Regions from separate parts of the Pantoea nemavictus genome, predicted to be linked through region 1. Evidence: predicted binding sites of a transcription regulator. Region 1 holds the regulator's gene; each other region holds the start of a gene.
What was found. Region 1 encodes sigma-54, which starts transcription at its own class of promoters, with help from an activator protein. Its sites were predicted from a motif close to GTTGGCACANNTTTCGCTNT; they were not measured.
Positions count from the first base shown of each region.

Region 1 (3,135 bases):
ACTTCCGGCGATTCAGGCATGTTACGCACGTCAATGCTAACCGCCGCAGAGATGTTGCGTTCAGTTAAGGTATTCGCCAACTCTGGCAACAGCACGACCGGCAGGTTATCAACACAGTAAAAACCCATGTCCTCAAGGGCACGCAGCGCAACTGACTTTCCTGAGCCTGAACGACCGCTAACGATCATCAGCACCATCACATTTCTCCCGTTTTAAACCGGCGAAGACGCCGGTAAAAGTATTTGTCGCTTAAGAGTGTGCTTCCTGAGCTTCTGTGATAATGGCGTAGAGCTCTTCGTCGCTTTGTGCCGCGCGTAAACGACGGCAGACGGTTTTATCCGCCAGACGCTTGGCGACAAGCGAAAGCGTATGCAAGTGGGTTTTGCACTGGTCCGCAGGCACCAGCAGAGCAAACAGGAGATCAACCGGCTGGTTATCAACCGCATCAAAAGCGATAGGCTGATCAAGGCTGATAAATACGCCTACAGCGCGTAACGTGTCCTCCTCCAGCTTGCCGTGTGGAATGGCGATGCCGTTGCCAATGCCGGTACTGCCCATACGTTCGCGGGTGAGGATTGCTTCGAAAAGCGTCTGGTGCGGCAGATTGAGCTGCTTCGCTGCCAGCTCGCTGATAATTTCCAGCGCGCGTTTTTTACTCTGGCAGTGTACGCCGCTACGGGTACAGTCCAGGGAAAGGACCGAGCTCAATTCCAGTGTTAGATCGTTGTTCATCATCGTTTCACTTGCGAGTTCACATAGCCGCGAGGAGCAGACAATGGGTTTCATTGCCCTACGCCCGTTGGCGCTTGCGCAGATGACAAAACGGGGCGGTTAAATCCGCCCCATCCTGGCTCTAAGTGCCGAATCAGTCAGCACTCTGCAAGCGTGAAGGTTAGTGTTTTTTCAGTTTGTCTTTGTGTTTGGTCAGCTGACGGGAGAGCTTATCGATTAACCCGTCGATGGCCGCGTACATGTCTTCCGCTTCCGATGTGGCGTGCAGCTCCCCGCCGTTGACGTGCAGTGTTGCATCCGCAATCTGCGTTACCTTCTCTACTTTTAGAACAATATAAACCTGATTGATACGATCAAAATAGTGTTCCAGTTTGGCAAATTTGCTATTTACAAATTCACGCAGAGGTTCGGTAATTTCAACATTATGTCCGGTAAGGTTTAGCTGCATAGGTCTTCCTTCTTCGTTCGGTCAAACCAATTGCTTACGCTGGTTTGATGGCGGTATAGATAAAGACTCGCGATATTTAGCAACCGTACGTCGCGCTACCATGATGCCCTGATCGGATAACATGGAGGTCAGTTTGCTGTCGCTCAAGGGTTTTGCGGGATTTTCCGCAGAGATCAATTTTTTTACCAGTGCACGAATCGCCGTGGAAGAGGCTTCGCCGCCGCCTTCGGTGTTGACGTGACTGGAGAAAAAATACTTCAATTCAAAGATGCCACGCGGGCTGTGTAAATACTTCTGCGTGGTGACGCGGGAAATGGTGGATTCATGCATATCAACGGCCTGAGCGATATCCGCCAGTACCATCGGACGCATGTGCTCCTCACCTTGCTCAAAAAACGCCTGCTGCTGTTCAACGATACAGCGTGTCACCTTCAGCAGCGTGTCGTTGCGGCTCTCCAGGCTCTTAATCAGCCACTTGGCTTCCTGTAAGTTGCTGCGAATAAACTGATTGTCACTGTCATTACGTCCGGCACCGCCCATCGCAGCGTATTGCTGATTGATCTTCAGGCGCGGCATGCTGTCGGAGTTGAGTTCAACCGTCCAGCGTTTGCTGACTTTGCGCACCAGCACATCGGGAATCACATATTCCGGCTCGCTGGTATTGATCGACTGGCCTGGACGCGGATCGAGCGACTGAATCAGCAGCATCGCGTCCTTTAGCACCTCTTCCTTTAGACGCGTGACGCGCATCAGGCTGCGGAAGTCGTGATTAGCCAGTAAATCGAGATGTTCGCTAACAATCAAACGAGCTTCTGTCAGCATGGGTGTTGCGGCGGAATATTGCGATAGCTGAACTAACAGGCAATCACGTAAATCGCGCGCACCTACGCCCACCGGATCGAAACGTTGTACGCGTTTCAGCACGGCTTCGACTTCTTCCAGCGTCAGCTCTTCATCGCCAATACTGTCATAAATGTCTTGTAAGCTGACGGTGAGATAGCCGGTGTCGTCAATGGCATCGACAATGGAGGTGGCAATGGCGCGATCGGTATCGGTGAAAGGCGTCAACTCAACCTGCCACATAAGGTAATCCTGCAGCGATTGAGTCGTTTCACCCTGATAGACCGGCAGTTCGTCGTCCTGATAATCGGTACCTGTGCCGGAAGGGGTGCCAGCGGTATAAATTTCATCCCAGGTCGCGTCGAGCGGCAGCTCCTCGGGCATATCCTTCTGTTCAAGTGCTTCGCGCGTGTCTAACGAATCGCTTTCCTGATCCTGAAATTCGCGTGCGTCGACTTCTTCATGCAGATCGGTTTGTTCAAGCAGCGGATTGCTTTCCAGCGCCAGTTGGAGTTCTTGCTGGAGTTCAAGCGTAGAGAGTTGCAGCAAGCGAATTGCTTGCTGCAACTGTGGTGTCATCGCCAGCTGTTGGCTGAGCCTGAGTTGCAAACCTTGCTTCATAATTCGGTTAGAATTTCCTAAGCAAACGTAGGGTGTTACAACACCTTATCAGAGTCTGAACTCTTCGCCCAAATAAACACGCTTAACCTGCTCATCTACAAGAATTTCATCAGGCGTGCCATGGGCAATCAAATGTCCCTGGCTGACGATATAAGCGCGTTCACAGACTGCGAGGGTTTCACGCACATTGTGGTCGGTAATCAACACGCCAAGGCCACTGTCGCGTAAATGCTCAATGATTTTTTTGATGTCGATAACCGAAATGGGGTCAACGCCAGCAAATGGTTCATCCAGTAGAATAAATTTCGGATTCGCTGCCAGTGCACGAGCAATTTCCACACGACGACGCTCACCGCCTGACAGCGCCTGGCCCATGCTGTCGCGCAAATGTGCAATATGAAACTCTTCCATTAGCTCGTTGGCACGATCCTGGCGCTGCTCTTCCGTTAAGTCATCACGAATTTGCAGTACAGCCATCAGGTTGTCGTACACGC
Region 1 is NZ_JBBGZW010000001.1:2,658,701-2,661,835, forward strand. It holds gene rapZ (RNase adapter RapZ) at 1-197, opposite strand, end outside; gene ptsN (PTS IIA-like nitrogen regulatory protein PtsN) at 250-732, opposite strand; gene hpf (ribosome hibernation promoting factor) at 893-1,180, opposite strand; gene rpoN (RNA polymerase factor sigma-54) at 1,202-2,641, opposite strand; gene lptB (LPS export ABC transporter ATP-binding protein) at 2,690-3,135, opposite strand, start outside.

Region 2 (3,135 bases), 610 kb from region 1:
TTCAGTGCTTCTTCCAGAGAACCTGCAACTTTTGGAATCTCAGCTTCTTCTTCCGGCGGCAGGTCATACAGGTTTTTGTCCATCGCATCGCCAGGGTGGATCTTGTTGATAACACCATCAAGACCGGCCATCAGCAGCGCGGTGAATGCCAGGTATGGGTTAGCCGCTGGATCCGGGAAGCGTGCTTCGATACGACGTGCTTTCGGGCTAGCAACCACTGGGATACGGATAGAAGCAGAACGGTTACGGGCAGAGTAAGCCAGCATAACAGGTGCTTCGTAGCCTGGGACCAGACGCTTGTATGAGTTAGTGGTTGGGTTTGCCAGGGCGTTGATCGCTTTAGCGTGCTTGATGATACCGCCGATGTAGAACAGAGCAGTTTCAGACAGGCCGCCGTACTTGTCGCCAGAGAACAGGTTCACGCCGCCTTTTGACAGGGACATGTGACAGTGCATACCTGAACCGTTATCGCCGAACATTGGCTTAGGCATGAAGGTTGCAGTTTTGCCGTACGCATGAGCAACGTTGTGCACCACGTATTTGTAGATCTGAATTTCGTCCGCTTTTTTGGTCATGGTGTTGAAGCGGGTTGCCACTTCGTTCTGACCAGCAGTTGCCACTTCATGGTGGTGTGCTTCAACCACTAAGCCCATCTGCTCCATGGTCAGACACATGGCTGAACGGATGTCCTGCGCTGAGTCAACCGGTGGCACTGGGAAGTAACCGCCTTTCAGACCTGGACGGTGACCTTTGTTACCGCCTTCGTACTCTTTACCGGTGTTCCATGCTGCTTCGATATCATCGATAGCCACGTGTGAACCTGAAGTAGAAGAACCGAAACGGATGTCATCGAACAGGAAGAACTCTGGCTCAGGTCCAAACAGCACGGTATCCGCGATGCCTGAAGAACGCAGGAACTCTTCTGCACGTTTAGCAATGGAGCGCGGGTCACGATCGTAGCCCTGCAGTGTGCCTGGCTCAAGGATGTCGCAACGGATGATCAGGGTCGAGTCTTCGAAGAACGGATCCATAACTGCAGTGGTTGCATCCGGCATCAGCACCATGTCTGATTCGTTAATGCCTTTCCAGCCACCGATGGAGGAGCCATCGAACATTTTGCCTTCTTCGAAGAAGTCAGCGTTAACCTGGTGAGCAGGGATAGTAACGTGCTGTTCTTTACCTTTGGTATCGGTAAAACGCAGGTCAACAAACTTAACTTCATGCTCGTTCATCATCGAGAGAACGTGTTCAGCGGACATACTCAACTCTCCTGGAAATGGTCATTATCGTCATGGTGAGAGAACTTCGTTGCCGGGAATGCGCCACAACTGCTGACCACTCCTAACCAAAGATCTCGGCAAGCTCTTTCAACCGTTTTATAACTGTCGTTTTCGCTTAAAATAGATAAAGCGAATTCTGTGCCAACTTTATGACAATAGCGAAAATGGCGCTACAATGCGCCCTTTCGTGAGTCGAAGGCTGCACCAGGATGGATTGCATGCATTGTTATGGTGCACCCGTGGTGAATGAAGGCACCAACATGGTGCAAAATGCCATCGCAGTGCAGATTAATGCACCGTTAATGGTGCTAAAAACCAGCACTACGAGAAACTTTCGGCGAAATCTGTGATCATGTTCAGTCTTCCGCTTAATCCGTGTACAATACCGCGTTATTTCTATAATGCCTGAGGCAAAGCTGTGATCGAAAATTTGCGTAACATCGCCATCATCGCGCACGTTGACCATGGTAAGACCACCCTGGTTGACAAGCTGCTACAACAGTCCGGTACTTTTGATGCTCGTACCGAAGCGACTGAGCGCGTAATGGACTCTAACGATTTGGAGAAAGAGCGTGGGATTACCATCCTCGCAAAAAACACCGCCATCAAATGGAATGACTACCGTATCAACATCGTTGATACCCCAGGACACGCCGACTTCGGTGGTGAAGTGGAGCGCGTCATGTCCATGGTGGATTCGGTGCTGCTGGTTGTAGATGCGATGGATGGCCCTATGCCGCAAACCCGCTTCGTAACCAAGAAAGCATTTGCTCATGGTTTGAAGCCGATTGTGGTTATCAACAAAGTTGACCGTCCGGGCGCGCGTCCTGATTGGGTTGTTGATCAGGTATTCGACCTGTTCGTTAACCTGGATGCGACTGACGAGCAGCTGGACTTCCCGATCATCTTCGCTTCGGCGTTGAATGGTATCGCGGGTCTGGAACACACCGATATGGCTGACGACATGACCCCGCTGTACCAGGCGATCGTCGACCACGTTTCCCCACCTCAGGTTGAAGTTGAAGCGCCACTGCAGATGCAGATCTCGCAGCTGGACTACAACAACTACCTGGGCGTGATCGGCATCGGCCGCATCAAGCGCGGTACCGTGAAGCCGAACCAGCAAGTCACTATCATTGATAGCGAAGGCAAAACCCGTAACGGTAAAGTCGGTAAAGTACTGGGCCACCTCGGTCTGGAGCGTATCGAAAGCACCCTGGCAGAAGCGGGCGACATCATCGCTATCACCGGCCTGGGCGAGCTGAACATCTCTGACACCATCTGCGACACGCAGAATGTGGAAGCGCTGCCAGCTCTGAGCGTCGATGAACCAACCGTAACCATGTTCTTCAACGTGAACACCTCACCGTTCTGCGGTAAAGAAGGTAAGTTCGTGACCTCGCGCCAGATCCTGGAGCGTTTGAACAAAGAACTGGTACACAACGTGGCACTGCGCGTTGAAGAAACCGAAGATTCTGATGCGTTCCGCGTTTCAGGTCGTGGTGAGCTGCACTTGTCGGTTCTGATCGAGAACATGCGTCGTGAAGGTTTCGAGCTGGCGGTATCCCGTCCGAAAGTAATCTTCCGCGAGTTTGAAGGCCGTAAGCAGGAGCCATTCGAAAACGTCACCCTCGACATCGAAGAAACCCACCAGGGTTCTGTGATGCAAGCGATGGGTGAGCGTAAAGGCGACCTGAAAAACATGGATCCAGATGGTAAAGGCCGTGTACGTCTTGACTACATGATCCCAAGCCGCGGTCTGATCGGCTTCCGTAACGAATTCATGACCATGACTTCAGGTACCGGTCTGCTGTACTCCACCTTCAGCCACTACGACGACGTGCGTCCGGGCGAA
Region 2 is NZ_JBBGZW010000001.1:2,047,249-2,050,383, reverse strand. It holds gene glnA (glutamate--ammonia ligase) at 1-1,259, opposite strand, end outside; gene typA (ribosome-dependent GTPase TypA) at 1,699-3,135, shown strand, end outside.
Region 2: glnA (glutamate--ammonia ligase) is a predicted target of sigma-54. The motif match lies at 1,407-1,426, and genes of this name have one in related genera.

Region 3 (3,135 bases), 380 kb from region 1:
GTGTCAGGGAAAGAAAGCGGAAAAATTGAGGTTTTACTGAATACAAGGCGAAAAAAACGGGCATAGCGCCCGTGGGAGTTAACGATCCAAAACAGTGCAATGCACCATAGTGGCGCCCGTTAACGGTGTTCCAGCTCGTCGAGATGCTGATAAAGATCGGCGATTTGGTGGATGCGCTGACGCCCCTGCGACAACATTTCATGCAGCAAGGCGTTGGCCAGCAGATTAATCAGGCTCATGGCGGAGGCGTAACTGTCAAAGGCGGAAACGCTGTCGAGCGGTGCGCACAGCTGCCAGCTCGCCAGCGTAATGATGCCCTGCGCCTGCGGCTCACACAGCGCCAGCACCGGAATGTGGCTCTGCTGCAGCTGCTGCATCAGCGGACGAATGATGCGTGGACGGCGACGAAACGCCATCACCACTACGATATCCTCCGGCGTTATATCCACCAGCTCCTCGCCCAGCGTCTGGCCCGGCTGCGGCAGGACGTGCACCTGCGGACGCGCCTGCATCAGCTGCTGACGCAGGTGCAGCGCCACCGGATAGGCGTTACGCATGCCGATGATAAACACCCGTTTAGCCACGCCCAGCGCCGCAATCACCTCACCGAACTGCTGCGGATCGATGCTGTTGACCCACTGCGTCAGGTTGGCCATCTCTTGTTTATAGTGGCGCGACAGCAAGGTGTTGCCCTGCACCGCATCGCGGTTGTCGGTGAGCGGCATACCGCTCTGGCGCAGGATGCGCAGCTCATCGCGCATGTCCTTGTATTTCTCGTAACCGAGACGCTTGAACAAACGGCTCACCGTGGCCTTTGACACCCCGCTCAGTCGCGCCAGTTCGGCGCTGTTATAGCTGATCAGATCATCAAAATGGTCAAACACGAAGTCGGCAATGCGCTGCTCCTGCGGCGACAATTGCGGGTAGTGACTACGAAGGCGTTCATCAAGTTGTTTCATCATCGGTCCTGTAACTTTCGTTTCACCACAAGCTAGCATAAATCGATCCAGATTGATGTCCGACCAAAACTGGAACAGCTCTTGCTTAGTTTTGTGCAGTATCTGCCAGGTGCGCATAAACCCGCACATTCCGTAGCGGCGCAATTTATTGCGCGATAAATCGCGCCGCTACGGAATGTGCGGGGATTAAACAGCGTGCTCACAAAAGAACAAGAGAAGAAATCACTATGATACAGAGCAACATGGCGCCGTTAGGCATGGCCGTTACGCCGCATCATCTCGCCAGCGAAAGCGCATTAGCGGTGCTGCGTGAAGGCGGCAGCGCAATTGAGGCGATGGTCGCCGCGGCTGCCACCATCGCCGTGGTTTATCCCCACATGAATGGCTTAGGCGGCGACGGCTTCTGGCTGATCGTGCCGCCGAATGGCGATCCGATCGCCATTGACGCCAGCGGCGCAGCGGGAACGCTGGCGCACCTCGATTTCTATCACGGTGAAACCCATATTCCGCATCGCGGCCCGAAAGCCGCATTAACCGTCGCCGGCACCGTCAGCGGCTGGCAGGAGGCATTAACGCTGGCGCAGGAACTGGGTGCTGCGCCGATGCCATTAACGCGCCTGCTGCGCGATGCGATTCGCTATGCTGCCGACGGGATTCCAGTCACCGCTTCGCAAGCCGCTGCCACCGCCGCCAAGCAGCATGAACTGCAGCATCAGCCCGGTTTTGCCGCCACTTACTTACCGGACGGCAGCGTGCCCGCCGCAGGCAGCCGCTTCACCCAACCGGCGCTGGCCAATACGCTGAGCATGCTGTGCGATCACGGGCTGGAGAGTTTTTATCGCGGTGAACTGGCACATCATCTGGCGCGCGAAATGACCGCGCTCGGTATGCCGATCACGCTGGAAGATTTGCAGACGCACCACGCCCGCCGCTGCACGCCGCTGCATCTGGCGCACAGCGAAGGCGATATCTGGAATATGACGCCGCCGACCCAGGGTTTGGTGTCGCTGGCAATCCTCGGCATCACCGATCGGCTGGATATGGCGGGCGCCGATGAGGCGCAAACCGTGCACCGCATCGTCGAAGCCACCAAAAAAGCCTTTGCGCTGCGCGACCAGCACATTACCGATCCGCGCCATATCGACGTTGATATACAAAGCCTGCTGGATGATGCGCATCTCAGCACGCTGGCGGCGCAGGTGGATGAGCAGCAAGCTGCGCCGTGGGGCACCGGGCGCGGACCCGGCGACACGGTGTGGATGGGCGTGATGGACAGCAGCGGGCTGGCGGTTTCCTTTATCCAGAGCATCTACCACGAATTTGGCAGCGGTGTGGTGCTGCCCGGCACCGGCATCACCTGGCAAAACCGTGGCGCTGCGTTCAGCCTGCAGCCCGATCATCTGCTGGCGCTGCAGCCGGGCAAACAGCCGTTCCACACGCTAAATCCTGCCGCCGCGCGTCTTAAAGATGGCCGCACCATGGTGTATGGATCGATGGGCGGCGACGGCCAGCCACAAACCCAGGCGGCGATTTTCACCCGCCATGTGATTCAGGGGCATCCTCTGCAACAGGCGGTGAGTGCGCCGCGCTGGCTGCTGGGGCGCACGTGGGGACAATCATCGGATTCACTCAAGCTGGAAGCTCGCATCGCGCCGGAAACGCTGCAGCAGCTGCGCGCGCTCGGCCATGAGGTGGAACTGCTGCCTGATTTCAGTGAAGTGGTCGGCCATGCGGGTGCGATCGTGCGACACAACAACGGCATGCTGGAAGGCGCGTTTGATCCGCGCAGCAACGGCAGCGCCGCCGGTTTCTAACGGAGATTTTTTATGAGCAAACAACCGGATTGGGCCACCTATATCGCCCAAATGGAGCAGATACTGGCACTGGAGCTGGACGACGCGCGCCGTGCCGAGCTGCTGACACAGTTCAACCGCATCGCCGCGATGGCCGAGCCGCTGATGGCGCTGCCGCTCGACGATCGGCTGGAAGTGGCAGGAGTGTACCATCCATGAAACTGTCGTCACTCTCGATTAACGCCCTACAGCAGGCGCTGCGCAAGGGCGAAATCAGCGCCCGCGAGATCGCGCAAACAACGCTAGCGGCGATTGAGCAACATAATCCGGCGCTCAATGCCTGGACCGAAGTGACTGGCCAGCGCATGTTACGTGAGGCCGAG
Region 3 is NZ_JBBGZW010000001.1:3,034,417-3,037,551, reverse strand. It holds gene hpxU (MurR/RpiR family transcriptional regulator HpxU) at 120-959, opposite strand; gene WH298_RS13820 (gamma-glutamyltransferase family protein) at 1,187-2,773, shown strand; gene hpxX (oxalurate catabolism protein HpxX) at 2,786-2,971, shown strand; gene WH298_RS13810 (AtzE family amidohydrolase) at 2,968-3,135, shown strand, end outside.
Region 3: WH298_RS13820 (gamma-glutamyltransferase family protein) is a predicted target of sigma-54. The motif match lies at 1,028-1,047, and genes of this name have one in related genera.

Region 4 (3,135 bases), 970 kb from region 1:
TGCTGAGCAAACCGGTATTGAGCATCAATATGGTAGAGAGTGTGCGCCATTAGAAGGGTTTCCTCAGGCAATAGCGGATTTTTTTGCTAAGGGTGGTAAAGGCGCCAACGTAACGTTGCCTTTTAAGCAGCAAGCGTGGGAGTTTGCTGATGAGCTCAGCGAGCGAGCGGCACTCTCCGGCGCTGTTAATACCTTAAAGAAAGATGCGCAGGGTAAGATCTTCGGCGATAACACGGATGGCATTGGTTTACTCAGCGATCTGGAGCGACTGCAGCTGATCCATCCCGGCGATCGTGTGCTGCTGGTGGGTGCCGGCGGAGCAGCGCGAGGTGTGATCCTGCCGCTTCTTTCTTTTGGATGTTCACTGGTTGTGGTCAATCGCACCGTTGAACGAGCAGCAATGCTGGCAGAAATTTTCCACCAGAGCGGAGATATTCAAGCTAGTGGCTTCGGGCAATTAGAGGATCAGGAGTTTGATCTGATCATTAATGCCACTTCGAGTGGTGTCGATGGCAAGGTGCCTGCACTAACCGCCTCTCTTATTAACCAGCAAACGCGTTGCTATGACATGTTTTATCAACAAGGTTTAACGCCATTTCTGCTGTGGTGCCAGCAGCAGGGTGCGCAGCAGCTGGCAGATGGTGTTGGCATGCTGGTGGGGCAAGCCGCTCATGCTTTCCAACTGTGGCATGGCGTGATGCCAGAGATCACGCCAGTGATTACTAAACTAAAGCAGGCAATGCAGCAGGAGTGAGTTTGACGATCAGGAAGGAGCTTTGCTTTCTTGATCGAGATATTCATTCTTCCAACCAACATAATTGTTGGATGAATAGAGCAGCCCGGCGATTTCAGCTTCACTTAGCGGTCGTACTTGTTTAACCGGGCTGCCTAAATAGAGATAGCCACTCTCCAGACGTTTGCCCGGCGGCACCAAACTGCCAGCGCCAATCATCACGTCATCTTCAATAATTACGCCGTCCAGCAGAATCGATCCCATACCAACCAGCACACGATCGCCAATGGTACAGCCGTGTAGCATGGCTTTATGACCCACCGTCACGTCTTCGCCAATGATGAGTGGGAAACCTTCCGGATTGCTGGTGGATTTATGCGTGACGTGCAGTACGCTGCCGTCCTGGATATTACTTCTTTTACCAATCATCACTTTATTCACGTCACCGCGAATCGCTACCAGCGGCCAAATGCTGACGTCATCAGCAAGTTGTACTTCACCGACCACCACGCTGCTGCTATCGATCATGACGCGATCGCCGGTTTGCGGAAAATGGTTCTTATAAGGTCGTAGGGCTATAGACATGATCTTCTCCTTTTACATTTTTACCCAAGCCTGCGGTTTAAAAGCCGGATAAACAAGATGATTTTTGAACAGATCGCTCGCGATCGCAGCGAAAAGAATGAAAACTCGCCAGTCGATTAAAAAGATCGAAAAAAGGGGTTGTGCAAAAAATTCGGATCCCTATAATGCGCCACCACTGAGACGGCAAAGCGGCAACGCAGGCGGCTCAGCAGGGAGTGAAGAAATTCATCCCGCCGGATGAAAGCGCTGAAAAAAAGTGTTTGACTCTGAAGGAGGAAAGCGTAATATACGCCACCTCGCGACAGGCGGTTAACCCGCTGTTCGCAACGCTCTTTAACAATTTATCAGACAATCTGTGTGGGCACTCGCAGGATTGATATCAGCGTCTCCGGACGCAAAAAAATATCAAGTCTCACGAGTGAACACATAATGAAATTCATTATGACGTTTTACAGATGAGCATCGCTTAACTTGTTTAAGCAAATCAAACTTAAATTGAAGAGTTTGATCATGGCTCAGATTGAACGCTGGCGGCAGGCCTAACACATGCAAGTCGGACGGTAGCACAGAGGAGCTTGCTCCTTGGGTGACGAGTGGCGGACGGGTGAGTAATGTCTGGGAAACTGCCCGATGGAGGGGGATAACTACTGGAAACGGTAGCTAATACCGCATAACGTCGCAAGACCAAAGTGGGGGACCTTCGGGCCTCACACCATCGGATGTGCCCAGATGGGATTAGCTAGTAGGTGGGGTAATGGCTCACCTAGGCGACGATCCCTAGCTGGTCTGAGAGGATGACCAGCCACACTGGAACTGAGACACGGTCCAGACTCCTACGGGAGGCAGCAGTGGGGAATATTGCACAATGGGCGCAAGCCTGATGCAGCCATGCCGCGTGTATGAAGAAGGCCTTCGGGTTGTAAAGTACTTTCAGCGGGGAGGAAGGCGGTGAGGTTAATAACCTCACCGATTGACGTTACCCGCAGAAGAAGCACCGGTTAACGCCGTGCCAGCAGCCGCGGTACTACGGAGGGTGCAAGCGTTAATCGGAATTACTGGGCGTAAAGCGCACGCAGGCGGTCTGTCAAGTCGGATGTGAAATCCCCGGGCTTAACCTGGGAACTGCATTCGAAACTGGCAGGCTAGAGTCTCGTAGAGGGGGGTAGAATTCCAGGTGTAGCGGTGAAATGCGTAGAGATCTGGAGGAATACCGGTGGCGAAGGCGGCCCCCTGGACGAAGACTGACGCTCAGGTGCGAAAGCGTGGGGAGCAAACAGGATTAGATACCCTGGTAGTCCACGCCGTAAACGATGTCGACTTGGAGGTTGTTCCCTTGAGGAGTGGCTTCCGGAGCTAACGCGTTAAGTCGACCGCCTGGGGAGTACGGCCGCAAGGTTAAAACTCAAATGAATTGACGGGGGCCCGCACAAGCGGTGGAGCATGTGGTTTAATTCGATGCAACGCGAAGAACCTTACCTACTCTTGACATCCAGCGAACTTAGCAGAGATGCTTTGGTGCCTTCGGGAACGCTGAGACAGGTGCTGCATGGCTGTCGTCAGCTCGTGTTGTGAAATGTTGGGTTAAGTCCCGCAACGAGCGCAACCCTTATCCTTTGTTGCCAGCGGTTCGGCCGGGAACTCAAAGAAGACTGCCAGTGATAAACTTGAAGAAGGCGGGGATGAAGTCAAGTCATCATGGCACTTACGAGTAGGGCTACACACGTGCTACAATGGCGCATACAAAGAGAAGCGACCTCGCGAGAGCAAGCGGACCTCATAAAGTGCGTCGTAGTCCGGATCGGAGTCTGCAACTCGAC
Region 4 is NZ_JBBGZW010000001.1:1,690,284-1,693,418, reverse strand. It holds gene aroE (shikimate dehydrogenase) at 1-754, shown strand, start outside; gene WH298_RS07635 (gamma carbonic anhydrase family protein) at 764-1,318, opposite strand; rRNA gene WH298_RS07630 (16S ribosomal RNA) at 1,811-3,135, shown strand, end outside.
Region 4: WH298_RS07635 (gamma carbonic anhydrase family protein) is a predicted target of sigma-54. The motif match lies at 1,595-1,614, and genes of this name have one in related genera.